DNA from 2 places in the Methylomonas koyamae genome. Region 1 is predicted to be linked to the other one. Evidence: predicted binding sites of a transcription regulator. Region 1 holds the regulator's gene; the other holds the start of a gene.
The links. Region 1 encodes HrcA, which represses chaperone genes, less so after heat shock. Its sites were predicted from a motif close to TNTTAGCACTCNNNNNNNNNGAGTGCTAANA; they were not measured.

Region 2: groES (co-chaperone GroES) is a predicted target of HrcA. The motif match lies at 2,652-2,682, and genes of this name have one in related genera.

What each region holds. Positions count from the first base shown of each region.
Region 1 is NZ_AP019777.1:1,574,734-1,582,318, forward strand. It holds gene MKFW12EY_RS07595 (sensor histidine kinase) at 1-754, opposite strand, end outside; gene MKFW12EY_RS07600 (SpoIIE family protein phosphatase) at 831-2,057, opposite strand; gene MKFW12EY_RS07605 (response regulator) at 2,073-3,299, opposite strand; gene hrcA (heat-inducible transcriptional repressor HrcA) at 3,611-4,651, shown strand; gene grpE (nucleotide exchange factor GrpE) at 4,701-5,339, shown strand; gene dnaK (molecular chaperone DnaK) at 5,411-7,348, shown strand.
Region 2 is NZ_AP019777.1:739,244-746,828, reverse strand. It holds gene MKFW12EY_RS03625 (response regulator) at 1-404, opposite strand, end outside; gene groL (chaperonin GroEL) at 564-2,204, opposite strand; gene groES (co-chaperone GroES) at 2,261-2,548, opposite strand; gene MKFW12EY_RS03610 (HesA/MoeB/ThiF family protein) at 2,751-3,512, shown strand; gene MKFW12EY_RS03605 (hypothetical protein) at 3,556-3,762, opposite strand; gene MKFW12EY_RS03600 (cation-transporting P-type ATPase) at 3,953-6,646, shown strand; gene MKFW12EY_RS03595 (TetR/AcrR family transcriptional regulator) at 6,614-7,231, opposite strand; gene MKFW12EY_RS03590 (nuclear transport factor 2 family protein) at 7,323-7,585, shown strand, end outside.

The DNA of each region.
Region 1 (7,585 bases):
CGTCTTCCAGGATAAACGCCAGATCGGCCTGTTGTTCCAATTGGTCGATCAATTGCCGATGCTCGCCCTGTGCCGCGAGTAATTTGCGGTACTGTTCCAGCAGGTGGGTAACGCTGGCGAAGAAATCGCCGATGGCTTGCAGATTGTCGCCGACGTATTGCGCCGGCGTGTTAATTTCGTGGGCAATGCCAGCGGCAAGCTGGCCGACCGCGGCCAGTTTTTCGGCTTGCAGCAGGTTTTTGTTGGCTTGTTCGATGGCCTGGGTGCGCAGCTCGATTTGTTGCTCCATATAGCGCATCACATTGTGCGACTGCCATTTGCGCAACGCGGCGTGGATTATCTGGCGCAATTCCAGGTCGCTGAACGGTTTTTCCAAGATCAACAACTGGTCGCTTTCGCCCAATTTCGCGGCAATTTGTTCCCAGCTCAGCTCCTGGCCGGCACAACATAACACGACATGCAGGTCGGCATCGGCTTGCCACAGACTGCGGATCAGATCCAAGCCTTGGGCGTCCGGCAGGCTGTTTTCGACCAATGCCAGCTGGAAAACTTGTCCGGACTTGATGCCTCCGCGAATAGCGGCAGTCGCTTCAGCCGCGCTGGAGCAGCCCAGAAACTGATAACTCAGGTTTTCCGCAGCGGATTGCAACGATGCTTGGGCGCTGCCGTTGAACATCGCGTCGAGCCGGTTGCGCAAGTCAGGATTCGGGGCGACCGCCAGGATTTTGGAAGGGTCTTCGGCTTCGATAAACATGTTCAGGCTCCGAGGTTGCGCGGCTTGGCAGCGGAGCCCGCTTGCGCTGCTTTAAGGGAAAAACCGGCGCTCGCGCTCATCGGATCGTCAGAGCCCGGCAAATACGCGGTAAATTGACTTCGGCCATCGAGATGTCGTCCGTTTGCGGCTGATGCTGTTGGTGGTTGCGCAATTGCGCAACCACCCGATCGATACGCCTTGCTGCAGTAGGGGCGGCCGCCAGCGCGTGCTTTAAAGCCTCGGCCCCGAACAAGCCGAGACCGGCGCCGATTTGGTCGGTAACGCCGTCGCTGTAGAGAAACACCGACTCGATCCCGCCGATGTCGTAGTCGGCGATGGTGCCGATCAGGCCGGCGTCGGCGGCAATGCCGAGCGGCAGATTTGCGGAGTGCACTTTATCGGCGATGCGGCCCTGCTTGTCCAAAAAGTAAATATCCGGCATGCCGCCGTTCCACACCTGTAACCGGCCCGCGGCCAAATCCAACACCATCAGCGCGGCCGCACAAAACAAACCGGTCGGTAATTTACGGCACATTTTCCGGTTAATGATAGAGGCCAACTCGTGCAAGGGCGGACGGTCCGGACATTGTGCGTCGAAAATTTCGGTGACCAGTAATCCGCCCAGCGCCGATTGCAAACCGTGGCCGGTCAAATCGCCCATCATCAGATAAAACGCCTGGCCGTCGCGGCTGACGGCGTTCAGGATGAAATCGCCGCCCACCGCCTCCTTGGCCGAGATGAAAAAGTCCAGGCCGTTCGGCACTTGGTAACCGTATTTGCCGAATTTGCTGCAAACGATTTTGGCGGTCTCCAGCTCGTGTTCCAGCAGCGCCTGTTTTTCGGCCAATTCGGCGTTACGTTGCAGCAATTCCAGGTTTTTCTGTTCCAGTTGTTCGCTCAATTGGCGCTTGGCGACCACCAGCCGGTAGTGCGCCAGCGCGTCGGCAATGATTTTTTTGGTGACCTCCATCGGGCAAGGTTTGGGCAAGTAGCGAAAGATGTGGGCTTCGTTGATCGCTTTGATGGCGACGTCGATCTCGATGTTTCCGGTCAGCACAATTTGCACGCTGTCGGGCGATATCTCGCCGGCGCGCTGCAGAAACTCCAAACCGTTGGCGCCGGGCATGCTGTAATCGGACATGATCACGGCGATGTCGCGCTCGTGCTGCAGGATGCGCAGCGCGTCTGCGGCGGAACTTGCGGTAAACAATGCGAACTGCCGGCCCAGCGTGCGTCTGAACATGTCCAATATATTTTGCTCGTCATCTACGCACAGAATTTTGTCTTGTGATGTATCCGCCATCTCTGTCTCCTACTCCTATTTTTTTGCGAAACTTGCCGTGACGTTCGCGGCCAGCGTCCGCCATTCGCCGATACGGTCCAGCTTGCCTATTCGCTGCAAATAGGTTTGGTCCAGCGCCATGTCGAATAAACGGCCGTAACCTGGCACAGCCGTAGGGTTGAGCAAGCACGATGCCGCATGTACTGCAGTCAAGGCGTTGACGCCGTTGTATTCGGAATCGCTCGGCGTGTTTTGCAGCAAAATGGACTCGATGATACGCGGCGGTATTTTCCATAAACTCAGCACGTAAGCGGCCGCTTCCGCGCGGGTAAAGCCGAAGATGGACATTTCCAGCTCCGCCGGCGGCTTATCGCTGTTTACGGCTTGTTCCACCAGGATTTTCAGTTTATCGCCGCAGCGCGACATAAAAATCAGCAAACCCATATTGTGCAACAGGCCGCCCAGATAAGCCTGGTCAGGTCTGTCATCGCTTTGCCGTTCCGATAGCGCAATCAGCCGCGCCAGTTCGGCCACCCGGGCGGCGTCCTGCCAGAGATAATCCATGTAACGTTCCACCGCCGGATCGGTGACCGGAAAGGCGGTTTTGACGTGTACCGATAACACCAGGCTATTGAGTTTTTTCAGGCCGATCAGATTGATGGCGTCGGTCAGATTGGACACCGTTCGCTGCAAACCGAAATACGGCGAATTGACCAAATGCAGCAGTTTGGCGGAAAGCACCATGTCTTTGGCGAAGATATCGGCGATTTGAGCGCTGGTGGCGCGTTCGTCGCCGATCGCGGCGTTCAGCTGGTGGTAAATTTTCGGCAGGCTCGGCAATTGGCTGGCCTCGCCGACTTCCGCGGCGATACGCGGATTATCGACGCAGGCCTGGATTTTGAAGACTTGGCAGATTGTTTCCCGCAAGATTTCCGCGCTGCAAGGCTTGGCCAAATATTGATGCGCCACTTCCAGGCCGAGGCGCAAGTTGGTTTCGTCGGTATAGCCGCTGAGGATCATACGGACTGTGCCGGGGTAGGCCGCGGCGACCTTGGCCAATAATTCGTCGCCGCGCATTTCCGGCATCATCATGTCGCAAACGATCAAATCGATGGGTTGGCGCTGCATCAGCTCCAGGGCTTGTTTGCCGCAGGTGGCGAAGTGCAGATGCCATTGCCCGCGGTAAGGGCGCAGTTGGCGTTTGATGCCACTGATCACGTGCTCGGTGTCGTCGACGAACAGGATATGTTTGTTGCCGGTCATGCTCGGAACCTCAGGCAGACTGGGGCCCGCACGGGGGAATCGGTCGAGCAGCGCGCAAAAAATCGCGGGTTTCGCGTTTCGGGTTGGTGAGCATCGGTCACAATGGTCGGGTTGCTAGGAGCTTTAAGTTTAGATAAGCCGAGCCGGTTTGTCCGCCGGTAGTGGGCAAGCCGGTGCGCAATAAGGCCAAACCCCGTTTTTTCCGGCCCGGATTAAGGTTTACCCGACATTGACAAGGGTTGGGGCAACTGATAGTTTTGCTGTTGGCACTCGGCAGTGTGGAGTGCTAACGAATTTCGAAGGTACCGAATGTGGCTGGCGGACAGGATTTAAACGAACGATCGCTTTATTTGCTCAAAACCCTGGTGGAGCGTTACATCCAAGACGGCCAACCGGTCGGGTCGCGCCTGTTGTCCAAGGATCCGAATTTGAAGTTAAGCCCGGCCAGTATCCGCAACGTGATGGCGGATTTGGAAGAGATGGGCTTGATCCATTCGCCGCATACCTCCGCCGGGCGGGTGCCGACGGTCAGCGGTTACCGCTTGTTCGTCGATAGCCTGCTGACGGTCAGGCCGTTGGCGTCCAGCGAGCTGGACCAGTTGCAGGCCGGCTTGCACAGCGATACCGAGACGGCCAGCGATTTGTTGGGCAAAGCCTCCAAACTGCTGTCCGACGTCACCAAGATGGCCGGCGTCGTAACCTTACCGCGCCGCGAAAGCGTCTCCCTGCGCCACATCGAGTTTTTGCCGATGTCCAGTACCCGGCTGCTGGTGATCTTCGTCACCGATACCGAGGAAGTGCATAACAAGATCATCCATACCGAAAAACAATTTTCGCCGGCCGAGTTGCAGCAGGCCGCCAACTATTTGAACTCGGTGTTTACCGGCCGCAGTTTGGCCAAAATTCGCGAATTGGTGGTCAAGGATTTGGAAAAAGACAGGCATTCGGTCAACCAGGGCATGATCGATGCGGTCAACATGGCGCAACTGGCCTTTGCCGAGCAGCCCAACGACGACTATGTGTTAAGCGGCGAAACCAACTTGATGGGTTTTTCCGAGCTGTCGGACATGGACCGGCTCAAACAGTTATTCGAAGCCTTCAGCCAGAAACGCGGCGTGATCCATTTGTTGGACCAATGCCTGCAGGCCGACGGCGTCCAGATTTTTATCGGCGAAGAGTCCGGCTACAGCGTGTTCGAGCGTTGCAGCCTGGTAACCGCGCCTTACTCGGTCAACGACGAAGTCGTCGGCGTGCTGGGCGTGATCGGTCCGACCCGGATGGCTTACGAGAAGGTGATTCCGTTTGTCGACGTCACGGCAAAATTATTGGGCGCGGCCTTGAATCCGAAATAAAAGCCCTTATCGTTAGCCCAACTCAAAATATTAGAACCATGGAGAAACTATGAGTCACCAGCAATCGAGTCACGAACAGCAGACGGACGCCGAACTGATCGCCGAAGTACTGGAGCAAAACAAACCGGCCGCGGCGGAAGCCGGCGGCGAAGAGCCGGCAGCGGAAGAAGCGGTCAGCATCGAATCCTTGCGCCAGCAATTGGAACAAGCCCAACAACAGGCGTCCGCCAATCTGGATAAAGCCTTGCGGACTCAGGCCGAAATGGAGAATTTGAAAAAACGGGTACAAAAGGATTTGGACGACGAGCGCAAATACGGCTTGGCTAAATTCGCTAAGGAATTGCTCAGCGTGCTGGACAGTCTGGAATTGGGGATTCAGGCCGCATCCGGCGACAGCCCGGAAGTGGTCAAGTTACGCGAAGGCAGCTTGCTCACCGTCAAACAATTCGAATCGGTATTCGCCAAATTCAACATCGAAACCATCGACCCGCTGGGCCAGCCGTTCAACCCGGAATTCCACCAGGCCATGGTCATGCAACCCAGCGAAACCGCCGAACCGAATTCGGTATTGAACGTATTTCAAAAAGGTTACATTCTGAACGGCCGTTTGTTGCGTCCGGCCATGGTCGTGGTGGCGAAGGCTGCCGACAAACCGGCCGACGGAGCAAAAATCGATGAGCAGGCTTGAAAATCAAACGATCAACCGCATATCGCTAACAACTTTTTAACTTACCACTTATTCAAGTCTGGAGAATTTCAATGGGCAAAATGATCGGTATCGATTTAGGAACCACCAACTCCTGCGTCGCCGTACTGGAAAACGGCACCGCGCGGGTCATCGAAAACAGCGAGGGCGCCCGTACCACGCCCTCCATCATCGCGTTTACCAACGATAACGAAGTATTGGTCGGCCAATCCGCCAAGCGCCAAGCCGTAACCAATCCGGAAAACACCTTGTTTGCGATCAAACGTTTGATCGGCCGTCGTTTCAAAGAAGACGCGGTGCAAAAAGACATCAAAATGGTGCCTTACAAAATCATCGAAGCCAACAACGGCGACGCTTGGGTGGAATGCCACGGTAAGAAAATGGCGCCGCCGGAAGTGTCTTCCCGCGTCCTGATGAAATTGAAAAAAGACGCCGAAGCGTTCCTGGGCGAGGAAGTCACCGAAGCGGTCATCACCGTACCGGCCTATTTCAACGATTCGCAACGTCAAGCCACCAAAGATGCCGGCCGCATCGCCGGTCTGGACGTCAAACGCATCATCAACGAGCCGACCGCGGCGGCGTTGGCGTTCGGTATGGACAAACCGAAAGGCGACACCACCATCGCGGTTTATGACCTGGGTGGCGGTACCTTCGATATTTCCATCATCGAAATCGCCGAAATCGAAGGCGAGCACCAGTTCGAAGTTTTGGCCACCAACGGCGATACCTTCTTGGGCGGTGAAGACTTCGACTTGCGTATCATCGATTTCCTGGCCGGCGAGTTCAAAAAAGACACCGGCATCGATTTGCACAACGATCCTTTGGCTTTGCAACGTCTGAAAGAATCGGCCGAGAAAGCCAAAATCGAATTGTCGTCAGCCGAGCAAACCGACATCAATCTGCCGTACATCACTGCCGACGCATCGGGCCCGAAACACTTGAACGTCAAATTGACTCGCGCCAAATTGGAGTCTTTGGTCGACGATTTGATCGAACGTACCAAAGGTCCTTGCCTGCAAGCGATCAAAGACGCCGGTATTTCGGCGGCAAAAATCAACGACGTGATCCTGGTCGGTGGTCAAACCCGGATGCCGAAAGTGCAAGCGTTCGTTAAAGAATTGTTCGGCAAAGAGCCGCGCAAAGACGTCAACCCCGACGAAGCGGTGGCCTTGGGTGCGGCGATTCAAGCCGGCGTATTGGGCGGCGACGTTAAAGACGTGTTGTTGCTGGACGTTACCCCGTTGTCTTTGGGTATCGAAACTCTGGGCGGCGTGATGACCAAATTGATCGAGAAAAACACCACGATCCCGACCAACGCTTCGCAAGTGTTCTCGACCGCCGAAGATCATCAAACCGCGGTGACTGTGCATGTATTGCAAGGCGAGCGGGAAATGGCGTCCGGAAACAAATCGCTGGGCCGTTTCGACCTGCAGGACATTCCGCCGGCACCGCGCGGCATTCCGCAAATCGAAGTCTCGTTCGACATCGACGCCAACGGTATCCTGAACGTATCGGCCAAAGACAAAGCCACCGGCAAGAAGCAGTCCATCGTGATTAAGGCTTCCAGCGGTTTGTCCGACGACGAAGTCGAACGCATGATTAAGGACGCCGAAGCCCATGCCGACGAAGACCGCAAGCTGAAAGAGCTGGTCTCCACCCGCAACGCGGCCGAAGGCATGATCCACGCTACCGAAAAATCGCTGAAAGAATTGGGAGACCAGGTCAGCAGCGACGAAAAATCGGCGATCGAAGCGGCCATTAAAGACCTGCATGCTGTGCTGAAAAGCGACGACAAAGATGCCATCGAAGCCAAAACCAACGCCCTGACCGAACTATCGGGTAAACTGGCCGAACGCGTCTACGCCCAAAAAGGCGGCGCCGAAGCGGTGGCTACCGGCAGCCACGAACACGCGGCCGGCGGCCAACAAGCCGAGCCAGACCACAATGTGGTCGATGCCGAGTTCGAGGAAGTTAAGGACGATAAGAAGTAAAGTTCGTTCGATTTCTCTCGCAGCCTGAGAGAGGGTAGGACGGGCGCGCACGCTGTTAAAGTCGCTTCCGTCTTCTTTCAATTCAATATCTTAATTAACCGCCGGTTTCCGCCGGCGGTTTTCCTCGTTATGGCAAAAGAAGATTTTTATAAACTGCTGGAAGTGGATCGCAACGCCAGCGAAGCTATGTAGATGCGCACCGCATACCTTTTTGTTTTTGCGAGGTAGATATGCAAG
Region 2 (7,585 bases), 840 kb from region 1:
GCGTAATACTCGGCGCCGCCCGCCGGCTCCACCCGCCAGCGGGCTACAATTTCCTGCAACCGCGCCAGACGAATCGGCTTGACCAGATAATCATTGAATCCGGCAGCCAAGGCTTGAATCCGTTGGCTTTCCTGGGCATGGGCGGTTACCGCAACGACCGGAGTCCGGCAGTTCGGGCCCGCACTGGCCCGTAACCGGCCGATCAAATCCAAGCCGCTTAGAAACGGCATATTCATATCCAGAAACACCAGGCCAAAGCGGTGTTGGTCCAATAAATTCCAGGCCTCCCGGCCATCGCTTGCCAAAACCACGCCTTCCGTCCACTGCGACAATTGCTCGCGCAGTAGCCAAAGATTGGTCTCGTTGTCGTCGGCGATCAATATCTCGTAGCCTGTATCAGCCATGACTTACCCCGTTGTTGCACCAACCGGCGCAACCGTGTTGTAAATTTCAGTTTAATTTCGGCAATCCCGAAACTCAATTCAACCGCAAGGCTGCAACCAATAAAAAACCCCGGTTCCTTACGGAGACCGGGGTTTTCTGGCTCAAGCCGACCAGATGAATTACATCATGCCGCCCATGCCGCCCATGCCGCCCATGTCAGGCATTGCCGGGGCTTTGTTGTCGGCCGGTGCGTCGGCGATCATCACTTCGGTGGTGATCATCAGACCAGCCACGGAAGCAGCGTTTTGCAACGCAGAACGGGTCACTTTCGCCGGGTCCAAAATACCCATCGCGATCATGTCGCCGTATTCGCCGGTCGCGGCGTTGTAACCGAAGTTACCGCTGCCTTTTTTGACTTCGTTCAACACCACGGACGCTTCGTCGCCGGCGTTGGCAACGATTTGACGCAAAGGCTCTTCCATCGCGCGGCGCAGGATGCTGATGCCGACGTCTTGGTCGTGGTTGATGCCTTTCAGGCCTTCCAACGCAGACAGGGCGCGGATCAACGCGGTACCGCCACCGGCAACCACGCCTTCTTCAACCGCAGCGCGGGTCGAGTGCAGCGCATCTTCGACGCGAGCTTTCTTCTCTTTCATTTCCACTTCGGTTGCGGCGCCGACTTTGATCACTGCTACACCGCCAGCCAGTTTGGCCAGACGTTCTTGCAGTTTTTCGCGGTCGTAGTCGGAAGTCGCTTCTTCGGCTTGGGCGCGAATTTGCGCCACGCGGCCTTTGATTTGGCCTTCGTCGCCGGCACCGTCGATGATGGTGGTGTTTTCTTTGTTGATTTGGACGCGTTTCGCAGTACCCAGTTGCGAAATGTCGGCTTTTTCCAAAGACAAACCGACTTCTTCGGAAATCACGACGCCGCCAGTCAGGATCGCGATATCTTCTAACATCGCTTTGCGACGGTCGCCAAAGCCAGGGGCTTTAACCGCAGCCACTTTCACAATACCGCGCATGTTGTTGACCACCAGAGTCGCCAGCGCTTCGCCTTCGACGTCTTCGGCGATGATCAGCAATGAACGGCCGGATTTGGCCACGCCTTCCAGAATCGGCAACATTTCACGGATGTTGGAGATTTTTTTGTCGTACAACAATACGAAAGGATCGTCCAGTTCGACGCTCATGCTTTCTTGTTTGTTGATGAAATACGGAGACAGATAGCCGCGGTCGAACTGCATGCCTTCGACGACGTCCAGTTCGTTGTTCAGACCAGTACCTTCTTCGACGGTGATGACGCCTTCTTTACCGACTTTTTCCATCGCTTCGGCGATGATCGCGCCAACGGATTCGTCGGAGTTGGCAGAGATGGTGCCTACTTGGGCGATGGCTTTGCTGTCGCTGCAGGGAATCGCTTGTTTTTCAATCGCAGCAACCGCAGCGGTTACGGCGCTGTCGATACCGCGTTTCAGGTCCATCGGATTCATGCCGGCGGCAACTGATTTCAGGCCTTCGTTGACGATGGCTTGCGCCAGTACCGTTGCGGTGGTGGTACCGTCGCCGGCCACGTCGGAGGTTTTGGACGCGACTTCTTTAACCATTTGCGCGCCCATGTTTTCGAATTTGTCTTTCAATTCGATTTCTTTTGCAACAGACACACCGTCTTTGGTGATGGTCGGTGCGCCGAAACTTTTGTCCAGCACGGCATTGCGGCCTTTCGGACCCAGAGTGACCTTAACCGCGTTAGCCAGAATGTTGACACCGGCTACCATCAAAGCACGGGCGTCGCCACCGAATTTCACGTCTTTTGCTGCCATTTTTTAATTCCTAAATATTTAAAGAGATTGAAAAAGATAAATGAGGTTAATAGGGATTAGCCCAAAATGCCCATGATGTCTTCTTCGCGCATGACGATGTATTGCTCGCCATCGACTTTAACTTCGGTGCCGGAATATTTACCGAACAGTACTTTGTCACCGACTTTGACTGCCATAGGACGTACTTGGCCGTTGTCTAACGGTTTACCTGAGCCCACCGCCAGCACTTCGCCTTCGCTCGGCTTTTCCGCGGCGGAACCGGGCAGCACGATACCGCCGGCGGTTTTGGTCTCTTCCTCAACGCGTTTTACGACTACACGGTCATGTAACGGACGAATTTTCATCAATGTCTCCTAGATTAATAAAGTTAAAGGTTAAAACTGAAAAGCGGTTTAAAAACCCTGGCGATCAGAGTCGAGCAACCCGGTTTTTGAACAACTTGCAATTTATTAGCACTCTCCAATAACGAGTGCTAATAATATCCAGGTTTTGCACTCTGTCAAGCTCTTTGGCATCATCTGCGGCTCCCCTACCACCGTCTACGCTATGAACGACGAACAACTACTCCGCTACAGCCGCCAGATCATGCTGCCGCAAATCGACATTGCCGGCCAAAAAAAGCTGATCGAGGCCAAAATCCTAATCGTCGGCGCCGGCGGCTTGGGTTCGCCGGCCTCGATGTATCTCGCCGCCGCTGGTGTCGGCAGCATTACGCTGTACGACGACGACCAGGTGGATCTGAGCAATTTGCAACGGCAGATCGCCCATGCCACCTCCGATATAGGGTTGGATAAAGTGATTTCAACCCGGCAGACGCTGGAAAAAATCAATCCGCAGGTAACAGTGGTGGCGCGCAAGCGGCGGCTAACCGGCGCAGAACTGTTGGAACAAGTCGAAATAGCCGACGTGGTACTGGATTGCAGCGACAATTTCACCACCCGTTTCGCCATTAACCAAGCCTGCGTACAACGGCAGACGCCGCTGGTATCCGGGGCGGCGATCCGTTTCGAGGGCCAAATCAGCGTGTTCACTCCCGGCCGCAACCAAAGCCCATGCTACAACTGCCTTTACCAAAGCGACGGCGAAGAATTGCAAAATTGTGCCCGCAACGGCGTGGTCGCGCCGATTACCGGTATCGTCGGCAGCATGCAGGCGCTGGAGACCATTAAATTGATTACCGGGATCGGCGAGCCCTTAACCGGACGATTATTGATGCTGGACGGCCTGGCCATGGAATGGCGAACGCTGCGCTTGAAGAAAAATCCGGCCTGCCCGACTTGCGGCGATATAACCGGCAAACGAACATAAAAAAGCCGGGATAGCCCCGGCTTTTGCCGAACAGTACGGCTGCTCAGCTTTTGCCAAGCTTGCCTTTGACCGTGTTGATCGCCTTAGCGACTGCGTTCAACACAGCCGATTCGCTGTCGCCGTGCGGCTCGATATCGCCGAACGGCTCGCCGTTTTTCATTGTATACATGTATATAAAATACCCCAACGGTGCAAACGCGAAGATGGCAATAACCAGCATCAACACCACCAATTCGATAACTCCGCCCATATCTACCTCCAACTATTTGTTTTTATTTTAATTTAGAATAAGGCCCCAAGCCTCGGTTACGGACTATAACCCTATAGCCAACAAGGAACAAGCAGAAGATGACGATTGTCAACCCGAAGCGCATGCCGGCCCGAATCGGCGCCGAAAAACCGCACACCTATCCTACCGCCACAACCGTTATTCTTAGACCATGAAGCAGAATCCGCAAACCCTTTGGCATAATCTGCCGCCGGAACAGTTACTGTCGCAGTTCGATGTGCAACTCGGCGCCGGCCTGTCCGGCCAAGCAGCCGAGTCCCGGCTGGCAGACACCGGCCCCAACCGCCTGACGCCGCCGCGCGGCAAAGGTCCTTTACGCTTACTGCTCGCTCAATTCCACCAACCGCTGATTTACATTCTGCTGTTTTCGGCCGCGACCACCGCATTCCTGGAAGAATGGGCCGACAGCAGCGTTATTTTCGGCGTGGTACTGGTTAACGCCATCATCGGCTTCGTCCAGGAAGCCAACGCTCTGAAAGCGATCAATGCGCTGGCGCAAACGCTGAACCTCAGCGCCAATGTGTTGCGCGACGGCCAGCGCCGGACCATCGCCGCCGCCGACTTGGTACCCGGAGATTTGGTTTATCTGCAATCCGGCGACAAGGTGCCGGCGGATTTGCGCTTACTGCAAACCCGAGAACTGAAAATAGACGAGGCCGCTTTAACCGGCGAGTCCGTGCCGGCCGAAAAACAGGCCCAAACCCTAGCCGCCGCGACCTTGTTGGCCGACCGCACCAATATGGCCTATTCGTCGACGTTGGTCAGTTACGGCAGCGCCTTGGCCGTTGTGGTCGGCACCGGCGACAACACCGAAATCGGCCGCATCAACCGTTTGATCGCAGCGGCCGAACCGCTGGAAACGCCGTTGACGCGGAAAATGAGCCAATTCAGCCAGCTACTGCTGTGGGTCATCGTCGCCTGCGCGGCGCTGACATTTGCCGTCGGCGTCTGGCGCGGCGAAAGCGCGTTGGATATGTTCATGGCCTCGGTAGCCTTGGCCGTCGGCGCGATTCCGGAAGGCTTGCCGGCCGCGCTGACCATCACACTGGCCATCGGCGTTTCGCGCATGGCCAAGCGTAACGCCATCATCCGCAAACTGCCCGCCGTCGAAACCTTGGGCAGCACCACGGTCATTTGTTCCGACAAAACCGGCACGCTGACCCAAAACCAGATGACGGTGCAATTCGTCTATGCCGGGGGCGAACAGTTTGCTATCAGCGGCAGCGGCTATACGCCGGACGGCGAATTTCTCGCAGCCGGCCAACCGGTCGACCCGCACCAAAAACCCGCTCTGCTCGAATGCCTGAAAGCCGGCCTACTGTGCAACGACGCCCGCTTGATCGCCGATATCGATAGCTGGCGGATCGAAGGCGACCCGACCGAGGCGGCTTTGCTGGTCTCCGCCCATAAAGCCGGTTTACACCATGCCAGCGTCAGCAACGGCCACCCGAGATTGGACGCTATCCCGTTCGAATCGCAATACCAATATATGGCCACGCTGCACCACAACTTGGCATTGGACGAACGCCACGTCTACTTAAAAGGCTCGCTGGAAAGCTTGCTCGAACGTTGCGACAGCGCTTTTTCCGCCGACTTGCAACCGATTCCGCTCGACAAGCGCCAATTGCAACGCCAGGCGGAAATACTTGCCGCACAAGGCTTGCGCGTCCTGGCCTTCGCCCGTACCGGCCACGGCGACGATGCCGTCGCCCATAGCGAAGTCAGCAGCGGCCTGACATTCCTCGGCCTGCAAGCGATGATAGACCCGCCACGGCCGGAAGCGGCACGGGCGATAGCCGCCTGCTACCGGGCCGGCATCGCCGTGAAAATGATCACCGGCGACCACCCGGTCACGGCTTTGGCCATCGCCAAACAACTCGGCATGCGCCACAGCGATAAGGCTATCACCGGCAGCGAGCTGGAAAATTACACCGAAACCGATTACCTGCAGCAGGTCGAACATTGCAGCGTTTACGCCCGCATCGCTCCCGAACAAAAACTGCTGCTGGTCCGCGCCTTACAAGCCAAAGGCCACGTCGTGGCGATGACCGGCGACGGCGTCAACGACGCGCCGGCCTTGCGCCAAGCCAACATCGGCGTGGCAATGGGCCAGGGCGGTACCGAAGTCGCCAAGGAAGCGGCGGCCATGGTGCTGACCGACGACCATTTCGCGACGATCGAGGCCGCCGTCGAAGAAGGCCGCGGCGTATTCGACAATCTGGTGAAGTTCATCGCCTGGACTCTGCCGACCAATCTGGGCGAGGGTCTGGTGATCACCGCGGCGGTATTTGCCAACGTGGCATTGCCGATCACACCGCTGCAGATTTTGTGGATCAACATGACCACGGCCGTGCTATTGGGATTGATGCTGGCGTTCGAGCCCAAGGAGCCGGGCCTGATGCAGCGCCAGCCGCGCAATCCGGAGCAACCGATCCTGACCAGACACTTGCTGCTGCGGATCTGCCTGGTCGGCGTGCTGTTGCTGGCCGGCGCTTTCGGCTTGTTCGAATGGGAGCTGATGCACCAAGAAACCCTGGCCAAAGCCCGCACGGTATCGGTAAACGTGTTCGTCTTCGGCGAGCTGTTTTATCTGTTCAACTGCCGATCGCTACGTTATTCGATGTTTAAAGTCGGGGTGTTTTCCAATCCCTGGGTATTGGTCGGCGTCAGCGCCATGATCGCCTTGCAGATGTTGTTCACCTATTGGCCGCCCATGCAGAATTTATTCGGCAGCGCGGCGATCGGCCAGGACGAATGGTTATTGATTTTGGCGGTGAGCCTGGTGATTTATGCCGTCGTCGGCTTGGAAAAATTATTGCTGCGCCGTTTCGGGCGCCGCGGCTGACGCCGCCTGCAACGCCGACAACACCAACGCCAGACTGCGTAACGACTCCTTAACTTCCGCGTCCGGAGCTTCGGTCTGGGCGCGGACGATGGCACCGTCTATCGCAACGGCAGCGGCTTGCGCCAATCCGTCGCGACCGGGCATGTCGGCCAGCAACTCCCGCACCGCCATGACCATGTCCTGCTTGTGGCTATGGCAAATCGCCAAGACATCCGGCAAGGCGCCGCCCAATTCGGCAACGCTGTTGATAAACGCGCAACCGCGGTAAATCGGCTTACGAAACCATTCCTCCATTACCGCGACCAACGGCAATAGCCCGCCGCCGGGAACGCCGCCGTGGCGCAGGATCGCGTCGGCGAACCACGCCATCCAGATTCCATGCCGATATTCCAGAAAAGCCCGAATCAAATCGTGCTTGCTCGGAAAGTGGCGATAGAAAGTGACCTTGGTCACGCCCGCCGCGGCGATGACTTTATCGACTCCGGTCGCGCGAATGCCCTCCCGGTAAAACAGGTCGTGCGCCGCCAGTAAAATCCGCTCCCGCGCGGGCAAATCGGAAACGGTTGTCGAGGATTCGAAAGCCATAAGCCGATTGTAGACAACTCTGTCTACAATCGCTACGATAAACCCAGTAGACAACTCTGTCTACATAACCCTCTTCTTCCGGGAGCGCACTATGGATACCAAACCACCTCTTCCCCCGTTTACCGCCGAAACCGCCGCGCAAAAAGTGCGCATGGCCGAGGACGCCTGGAACAGCCGCGATCCGGACCGGGTGGTGCAGGTTTATACCGAAGACAGCCGCTGGCGCAACCGCGCCGAGTTTCCGCTAGGACGGCAACAGATCAAGGAGTTTTTGCAACGCAAATGGGCCAAGGAACTGGATTACCGCTTGATCAAGGAATTATGGGCGTTTACCGAAAACCGCATCGCGGTGCG